Regions from separate parts of the Gluconacetobacter diazotrophicus PA1 5 genome, predicted to be linked through region 2. Evidence: predicted binding sites of a transcription regulator. Region 2 holds the regulator's gene; the other holds the start of a gene.
The links. The regulator HrcA, encoded in region 2, represses chaperone genes, less so after heat shock. The targets are predictions, from matches to a motif close to GTTNGCACTCNCNNNNNGNGAGTGCNAAC.

Region 1: a site for HrcA is predicted at 1,670-1,698, ahead of GDI_RS09780 (co-chaperone GroES). Genes of this name have one in related genera too.

Annotation. Positions count from the first base shown of each region.
Region 1 covers NC_010125.1:2,096,712-2,101,121, forward strand. Annotated here, with positions in the region: gene groL (chaperonin GroEL) at 1-1,243, opposite strand, end outside; gene GDI_RS09780 (co-chaperone GroES) at 1,298-1,588, opposite strand; gene GDI_RS09785 (usg protein) at 1,857-2,117, shown strand; gene GDI_RS09790 (DUF4169 family protein) at 2,122-2,367, opposite strand; gene GDI_RS09795 (dienelactone hydrolase family protein) at 2,366-3,028, shown strand; gene GDI_RS09800 (S-methyl-5'-thioadenosine phosphorylase) at 3,035-3,952, opposite strand; gene GDI_RS09805 (cytochrome c1) at 3,942-4,410, opposite strand, start outside.
Region 2 covers NC_010125.1:1,380,887-1,385,296, forward strand. Annotated here, with positions in the region: gene GDI_RS06530 (helix-turn-helix transcriptional regulator) at 1-320, opposite strand, end outside; gene rdgB (RdgB/HAM1 family non-canonical purine NTP pyrophosphatase) at 418-1,035, opposite strand; gene rph (ribonuclease PH) at 1,032-1,778, opposite strand; gene hrcA (heat-inducible transcriptional repressor HrcA) at 1,945-3,012, shown strand; gene GDI_RS06550 (aldo/keto reductase) at 3,086-3,973, shown strand; gene GDI_RS06555 (penicillin-binding protein 1A) at 4,080-4,410, shown strand, end outside.

The DNA.
Region 1 (4,410 bases), 720 kb from region 2:
CGCCGGGGACGATGCCTTCCTCGACCGCGGCGCGGGTCGCATGCAGCGCGTCGTCGACGCGGTCCTTGCGCTCCTTCACCTCGACCTCGGTCGAGCCGCCGACGCGGATGACGGCGACGCCGCCCGCCAGCTTCGCCAGACGCTCCTGCAGCTTCTCGCGATCGTAGTCCGAGGTGGTCTCCTCGATCTGCGCGCGGATCTGGCCGCAACGGCCCTTGATGTCGTCGGACGCGCCGGCGCCCTCGACGATCGTGGTGTTTTCCTTCTCGATGCGGACCTTCTTCGCACGGCCCAGCATCGCCAGGGTCACGGTCTCCAGCTTGATGCCCAGATCTTCGCTGATGACCTGTCCACCGGTCAGGATCGCGATGTCTTCCAGCATCGCCTTGCGACGATCACCGAAGCCCGGCGCCTTGACGGCGGCGATCTTCAGGCCACCACGCAGCTTGTTGACGACCAGGGTCGCCAGCGCCTCGCCATCGACGTCCTCGGCGATGATCAGCAGCGGACGGCCGGACTGCACGACGCTCTCCAGCAGCGGCAGCATCGGCTGCAGCGACGACAGCTTCTTTTCGTGGATCAGGATGTAGGGGTTGTCCAGGTCGGCAACCATCTTCTCCGCGTTCGTGATGAAATACGGGGAGATATAGCCGCGATCGAACTGCATGCCCTCGACGACGTCCAGTTCGGTGTGCAGGCCCTTGGCCTCTTCCACCGTGATGACGCCTTCGCTGCCGACCTTCTGCATGGCCTGCGAGATCATCTCGCCGATCTCATGCTCGCCGTTGGCCGAGATCGTGCCGACCTGCGCCGTTTCGGCCGGGGTCGTGATCTTCTTGGTGTTCTTCTTCAACTCCTCGACGACCGCGATGACGGCCTTGTCGATGCCGCGCTTCAGGTCCATCGGGTTCATGCCGGCCGCAACGGCCTTGGCACCCTCGCGGACGATGGCCTGGGCCAGAACGGTCGCGGTCGTGGTGCCGTCACCGGCGACGTCGTTGGTCTTCGACGCCACTTCGCGCACCATCTGGGCGCCCATGTTCTCGAACTTGTCGGCCAGTTCGATTTCCTTGGCGACGGAAACGCCGTCCTTGGTGATGCGCGGCGCGCCGAAGCTCTTGTCGAGCACGACGTTCCGGCCCTTCGGGCCCAGGGTCACCTTCACCGCGTCGGCCAGAATGTCCACGCCCCGCAGCATGCGCTGGCGTGCGTCACCACCGAACTTTACGTCCTTGGCTGCCATATCAGAATTCTCCTGTAGGAATCTTGTCGATCAGAGGGAAAAGGAGGGGAGACCTCAGGCGATCACGCCCATGATGTCGCTTTCCTTCATGATCAGCAGCTCCTCGCCATTGATCTTCACTTCGGTGCCCGACCATTTGCCGAACAGCACCTTGTCGCCCGCCTTGACGTCCAGGGCGACGATCTGTCCCTGCTCGTTCCGCGCACCCGGACCAGCCGAGATGACCTCGCCTTCCATCGGCTTTTCCTTGGCGGTGTCGGGGATGATGATGCCGCCGGCCGTCTTCTCTTCGCCGGTCAGGCGACGGACGACCACACGGTCATGCAGGGGCCGAAAATTGGTCATTATGGATCGCTCCACATCAAAAAAGGTAACGCCCTTGAATAAGCGACGCCACCGGTTGGCGCGCGCGCCAGGCCGCATCGCTTTGGCACTCTCCGCACGAGAGTGCCAGCAACAGGTAGGATCACCCTCCGTCCGTGTCAAGGATCGGCAGCACTTTCTTCCGGTGACTGCCAATCTTTTGGGAACAAAGAATTTTTCTTGAATTTCCGCCCAGGCGTCACGCAGGCTGGATTCTGTCGGTTCCTGTCGATCATGCAGCGAGGCATCCATGACCCTGCGGCTTCAGCTCCACGACTATCGCCTGACGACCGCCGAAATCCTCTATCGCCTGCCGGATCACCCGGTCCTGCTCCAGACCTATATCTGGCAGGACCTCGACATCGCACCCGCCTACCCGGAATTGCGCCGCTTCCTCGATTTCTGGACGCGGTCGATCGAGGGACGGCTGCATTCCGTGCGGGTGGCGCAGCAGGGCCTGATCGCCGCCCCCGCCATCCGCCACGCCGGGACCTGCCTCACGCTGCATTGACCGGTCAGTCCCGGCCGGGTTCGCCCGGATCGGGGTCCAGGCGTGCGCCGTCCAGTGTCCGCGCCGCCCGTTCGGCTTCCTGCTTCCGGCGCGCGCGTTCGGACAGGGTGCGGCCATGCAGCGCGCGGTTTTCGGCGGCGTCGCGCGCCTTGTCGGCCCGGGCCTTGCGTTTCCGGGCCTGTCGCAGGTTGACGATTTCGGCCATGGCGGCACTCTTCCAGAAACTCGAAAGCAGGAGGATTTCGTCCATGGGTACGATCACCAGCCTGACGGCATCGGACGGCCATACCTTATCGGCCTACCTCGCCGGCCCCGCCGACGCATCCCGCGCCCTTGTGGTGGTGCAGGAGATTTTCGGTGTCAACACCCATATCCGCGCCGTATGCGACGGGTTCGCCGCCGACGGTTATCGCGTCATCGCGCCGGCCCTGTTCGACCGGGCGGAGCGCGACGTGGAACTGGCCTACGATTCCGACGGCGTGCAGACGGGGTTACGCCTGCGGGCGGCGATCGCGCCCGAGGAGACGCTGCTGGACCTGACCGCCGCCGCGCGGGCACTGGGGCTCGCGCGGATCGGCATCATCGGCTATTGCTGGGGCGGGACCCTGGCGTGGCTGGCGGCGTGCCGGACCGACCTGTTCGCGGCCGCCGTGGGCTGGTACGGCGCCGGGATCGCAGCACAGAAGGACCTGACGCCCCATTGCCCGGTGGAACTGCATTTCGGCGAGACCGACGGATCGATCCCGATGTCCGACATCGCCGCCATCCGCGCTGCCCACCCCGAGGTCACGATCTTCACCTACCCCGATGCGGGGCACGGGTTCGGCTGTTCGGAACGCGACAGCTTCAACGCCCAGGCCGCGTCCCTGGCACGGACCCGCAGCCTGGCCTTCTTCGAAAAAAACCTCTAGCCGGGATCAGCCCCGCGCCAGCACCCGGCCCGCGACGGATTGCAGCTTCGCCAGCAGGGCCGGGTCGCGGCGGTCGGGCGCGGTGATCAGCGCATGTTCCAGTGCCCTGTCGCAGCCGGCACGGCACGGGCCGCGCGGGCTGCCCAGGGCCGGAATGACGGATTTGACCAGCGCGCGGGCGCGATCGGCATTGGACAGCATGACCTTGACCACCGCATCCACGGTGACGCTGTCATGGTCCGGGTGCCAGCAATCGTAGTCCGTCACCATGGCGACGGTCGCGTAACAGATCTCGGCCTCGCGGGCCAGCTTCGCCTCGGGCATGTTGGTCATGCCGACCACCGAACAGCCCCAGGACCGGTAGAGGTTGCTTTCCGCCCGGGTGGAGAATTGCGGGCCTTCCATCACCAGGTACGTCCCGCCCCGCGTGACGTCCAGCCCCAGGCCGCGCGCGGTTTCCTCCAGCGCGTCGCCGATGCGCGGGCAGAGCGGGTCGGCCATCGAGACATGGGCGACGCATCCGGTATCGAAGAAGCTCTTTTCCCGCGCGAAGGACCGGTCGATGAACTGGTCGATGATGACGAAATGCCCGGGCGGCAGTTCCTCCTTCAGCGATCCCACGGCCGAGAGCGAGACGATGTCGGTCACGCCCGACTGCTTCAGCGCCGCGATGTTCGCCCGGTAGTTCAGGCGCGACGGCGGGATCGGGTGCCCGCGCCCGTGGCGTGGCAGGAACACGCAGCGCACTCCGTCCAGCCGGCCGAACAGGAGTTGGTCGGACGGCAGGCCCCACGGCGTTTCCACCGTGCGCCATTCCTTTTCCTCCAGCCCGTCGATGTCATACAGGCCGGACCCGCCGATCAGTCCGATGACGGGTTCGATCACGTCCGCGTCGGACGGGCTGGGTGCGGGATTAATGGACATCGGACCAGATTCTCCGTTTGAGAAGGAACGCCAGCACGGCGAGGAACAGAAGATAGAGCGTCACCTGGATGCCCAGGCGATGGCGCTCCGCCAGATGGGGTTGCGCCACCCAGGCCAGGAAGGTGGTGACGTCGCGCGCTTCCTGCGCCGTCGTGGCCGGGGTGCCGTCGGCATAATCCACCAGCCCGTCATGCAATGGCGGCGGCATCGAGATTTCCCCGTCGGCGGCGTACGGGTTGTAGAACGCGCCGGGATGGCTGGGCCGGTAGCCGGCGGGCGGCGTGCGGTAGCCGGTCAGCAGCGCGTAGATCCGGTCCGGCCCGCCGGTATAGACCAGCGCCAGCCGCGACTGGTCGGGCGGCGGCGTGCCGTTGTTGGCGGCGGCCGCGGCCTCGGGACTGGGGAAGGGATTGCGGAAATGGTCGGCCGCCGTGGCCGGGCGCGTGACCGGTTCGCCC
Region 2 (4,410 bases):
CCCTGCCGGTAATGATCGAGCGCGTGTGCGGCGATTTCGATAGTCAGGATCCGTGTGGGAGATGGTGCGTGCCGGTCGGCGTGATGCTCGCCCGGCGGGTGAACGATCAGCATGCCGGGGGTCGCCGTGCGGGCGCGCTGCCCGAAAACTTCCTGATAGCCGCCACTCAGGACAAGACACAGGCTGGCCAGTTCGTGATCGTGCCGGGCGATCCGCAGCGAGGGGGCATAAAGACTGTCTGAGACGACGAAATCCGACAGGACCACCTGCCGGCGTCGTGCGTCGTGCAGGTTGCCTGCACCGCGTGATGTGCTGCCCATCGGATGTCCTTCAATGAGGCTCGGCGTGCCGTATCGAACCGGGTGCGGTCGCGCGTGCCGGCGGGACGATCCCGCCGGGGGTACGGTGGATGCGTATTCAGTCCCCGGGCAGGCAGGCGTCACGGAACAGGGCGAAGGCCCGGGCGCGGTGGCTGATGGTGTTTTTCTCGGCCTCGGGCATTTCGGCGAAGGTCCGGTCGCGGCCCTCGGGGGTGAAGACCGGGTCGTAGCCGTGGCCGTGGGTGCCCCGCGGCGGCCAGGTGATCCGGCCGTCGATCCGGCCCTCGAAGCTGCGGATCGTGCCGTCGGGCCAGGCCAGGCACAGCACCGAGACGAACCAGGCCGACCGGTCGGGATCGTCGCCGATGCCCTCGTGGATACGGGCCATGGCGCCCGGAAAATCCTTCTCCGGTCCGGCCCAGCGGGCGGAATAGATCCCGGGCGCGCCGCCCAGGGCCGCGACGCACAGGCCGGAATCATCCGCCAGCGCCGGCAGGCCGCTGGCCTGCGCCGCGGCATGGGCCTTCAGGGCCGCATTGCCGACGAAGGTCTCGGCGGTTTCCTCGGGTTCGGGCAGGCCGAGCTGGCCGGCCGAGAGGACGGTGATGCCGTATCCGTCCAGCAGGGCGGAAAATTCCACCAGCTTTCCCGCATTGTGGCTGGCCAGGACCAGCCGGTCGCCGCGCGCCAGGCGGCGTGTCGCCTGCCCGCTCACGGTGCGGTCCGCGCGGTCAGGGCGGCGTCCACGGCCTGGCGCTGGGCGATGAAAAGCTGCGCGGTGCCGGTTCGCGCCAGACGCAGCAGCGTGTCGAACTGGTCCTGCGCGAACGGGGCGTGTTCGGCGGTCGCCTGGATTTCGACGATGCCGCCGGTTTCGGTCAGCACGAAGTTGGCGTCGGCGGCGGCGGCGCTGTCCTCGTCATAATCCAGGTCCAGCACCGCGCCGGCCCCGGTCAGGCCGCAGGATACGGCGGCGACCTGCGCCGTCAGCGGCAGGCGGGCCAGCACGCGGTTGCGCACCAGGGTTTCCAGCGCCAGGCGCAATGCGACCCAGGCGCCGGTGATCGACGCGCAGCGGGTACCGCCATCGGCGTTCAGCACGTCGCAATCGACGGTGATCGACATCTCGCCCAGCGCCTCCAGATCGACGACGGCACGCAGCGAGCGGCCGATCAGGCGCTGGATTTCCTGGGTGCGGCCCGACTGCTTGCCCTTCGCGGCCTCGCGGCCGCCACGGGTATGGGTGGCGCGGGGCAGCATGCCGTATTCGGCCGTCACCCAGCCCTTGCCCTGGCCGCGCAGGAACGGCGGCACCCGGCTTTCGACGGTGGCGGCGCACAGCACCTCGGTCCCGCCCATGCGGATCAGGGCCGAACCCTCGGCATGGTGGGCGAAGCCCGGTTCGATGGAAATGGCGCGCAGCGCATCAGGTGCGCGGCCCGAGGGGCGGGTGGTCATGAAGGCGGTACTCCGATCGGCAGGCCGAGGGGCCGGGCATAGCCCGAGCGGGGAACGGATTTCCAGTCCCGTGCTTGTCATGGCCCGCTTCCGGTTCCAGATTTAGGCTGGTCGTTTTTTCGGGCTGGCGTTTCCTGGCCGGTCGAACAGGGAGGAACCAAGGCCGATGGACCCCGCCACGCTGTCCCCCCGTCCTGCCCTGCCGCCCGGGCTGGACGCAAGATCCGCGGCGATCCTGCGTGAAATCGTCGAACAGTACGTGGAAACCGGCGAACCGGTCGGCTCGCGCACGCTCTCGCGCCGCCTGCCGCTGTCGCTGTCCCCGGCCACGATCCGCAACGTCATGGCGGACCTGACCGAGGCCGGACTGCTGTTTTCGCCCCACGCCTCGGCCGGCCGCCTGCCCACCGAAAAGGGCGTGCGGCTGTTCGTCGACGGCCTGCTGCAGTTCGGCAGCCTGACCGAGGACGAGCGCGAGACGATCACCCGCTCGCTGGAAATGCGCGGCCGGTCGCTGCAGGACATGCTGTCCGAGGCCTCGTCTATGCTCTCGGGCCTGTCCTCGGCGGCGGGTCTGGTCCTGGCGCCCAAGAGCGACGGTGCGGTGAAGCATATCGAATTCGTGGCCCTAGGGCCGCGCCGCGCGCTGGTCATCCTGGTGGGGGCGGACGGGCAGGTGGAAAACCGGGTGATCGAAACCCCGATCGGCCTGCCGCCCTCGGCTCTGGTCGAGGCGGGGAACTACCTGAATGCCCACCTGACCGGTCGCACGCTGGAGGGCCTGCGCGAGCATGTCAGCGCCAACATGGCCGCCAATCGCAATGAACTGCATCATCTGACGGCCGAAGTGGTGGCCAGCGGCCTGGCGACGTGGAGCGAGCTGGATCGCGGCGGCACGCTGTTCGTGCGCGGCCAGGCGCGGCTGCTGGCCGACGTGACGGAGATCGAGCGCCTGTCCACCATCCAGATGCTGTTCGAACGGCTAGAAACGCAGGAAACGATGCTGCGCCTGCTGGACCTGGCGCAGGAATCCGAGGGGGTGCGGATCTTCATCGGGGCCGAAAGCGGCGTGTTCGGCCTGTCGGGCATGTCGGCGGTGGTGGCCCCGGCGCGGACCGACAGCAACCGCATCGTGGGTGCGATCGGCGTGATCGGGCCGACGCGCATCAATTATGGCCGCATTATCCCGGTGGTGGATTACACCGCGCGGGTTATCGGCCGGATGCTGGGGTGACTGCCTCGCCAGTGCCATATTGTTTCGTTCTTTTTTGAAGAAAGAAGAAATCTTCTTCATGCAGGAGGCCCGAATGTCCCACCCAGACGCCCGCCAGGCGGGACTCTTCTCCATCGGCGGTGACATCCCGGTCGCCCGGATGGGTTTCGGCGCCATGCGCATCACCGGGCGCGGCATCTGGGGCGACCCGCCGGACCGCGATCGTTCCCTGGCCACCCTGCGGCGCGCGGCGGCGTGCGGCGTCACGCTGATCGACACCGCCGACAGCTACGGCTCTTGTGTCAGCGAGGACCTGATCCGCGCCGCGCTGCATCCCTATGATGGGCTGACGATCGCGACCAAGGGCGGCCACACGCGGCATGGTCCCGATATCTGGCGCCCGGTCGGCAACCCCAATTACCTGCGCCAGTGTGTGCTGATGAGCATGCGCCGCCTGGGCGTGGCGCGGATCGACCTGTGGCAGTTGCATCGCGTGGGGCCCGACTGCCCGCCCGAGGCGCAGTTCGAGGTGATCGCCGCGATGCGCCAGGAAGGGCTGATCCGCCATGTCGGCCTGTCCGAGGTCTCGGTGGACATGATCGAACGCGCGGCGCGCTTCTTCCCGGTCGCCACGGTGCAGAACCGCTACAACCTGGTGAACCGCGCGTCCGAGGACGTGCTGGAATACTGCATCGCGCACGGGATCGGCTTCATTCCCTGGGCGCCGCTGGCGGCGGGCGGGCTGACGCAGGGCCATACCGCGCTGGCCCGGACGGCGGCCGACCTGCAAGCCACGCCGGGGCAGGTGGCGCTGGCCTGGCTGCTGCGCCGCGCTCCGGTCATGCTGCCGATCCCCGGCACCGGCAGCCCCGACCATGTGGATGAAAACACCGCCGCCGCCGGGCTGGTGCTGGACGACGCCACGTTCGCGCAACTGGACAGGGAAGGGCGCGAGGAATGGCACCGGCTGTCGGGTTCCTGAGCGCGGGACGAGACGCGGGCGCGCGACAATGCTAGGACACCGCCTATCGTGATGGACCCTCTTGTGCTGGACATTGCTCCCTTGGACCTCGCCTGTTGGACCCCGGATGATTTTTCCTAACGGATCGGACCGCGACGGCCGGATGCTCGTCACCTCGCGCGTGGGCGGGAACGGCCCGTCGGACGGCGGGGCGCCCCCGGGCCGTACCGGCGGCTTCGGCCTGACCGGTCCGGGGGGCGGCCCGCGCCGGCCGCGCTTTCGCCTGGTGCGTCGCATCGCCGGGGGCGGGATGGCGCTGCTGATACTGGCGACGGCCGCCGGCGGCCTGGTCGCATGGACGAAATACGAACAACTGGTGTCCGACCTGCCGACGGTGGACGGCCTGCGGACCTACCAGCCCCCGGTCATGAGCCGGCTTTATTCCGGCGACGACCGCG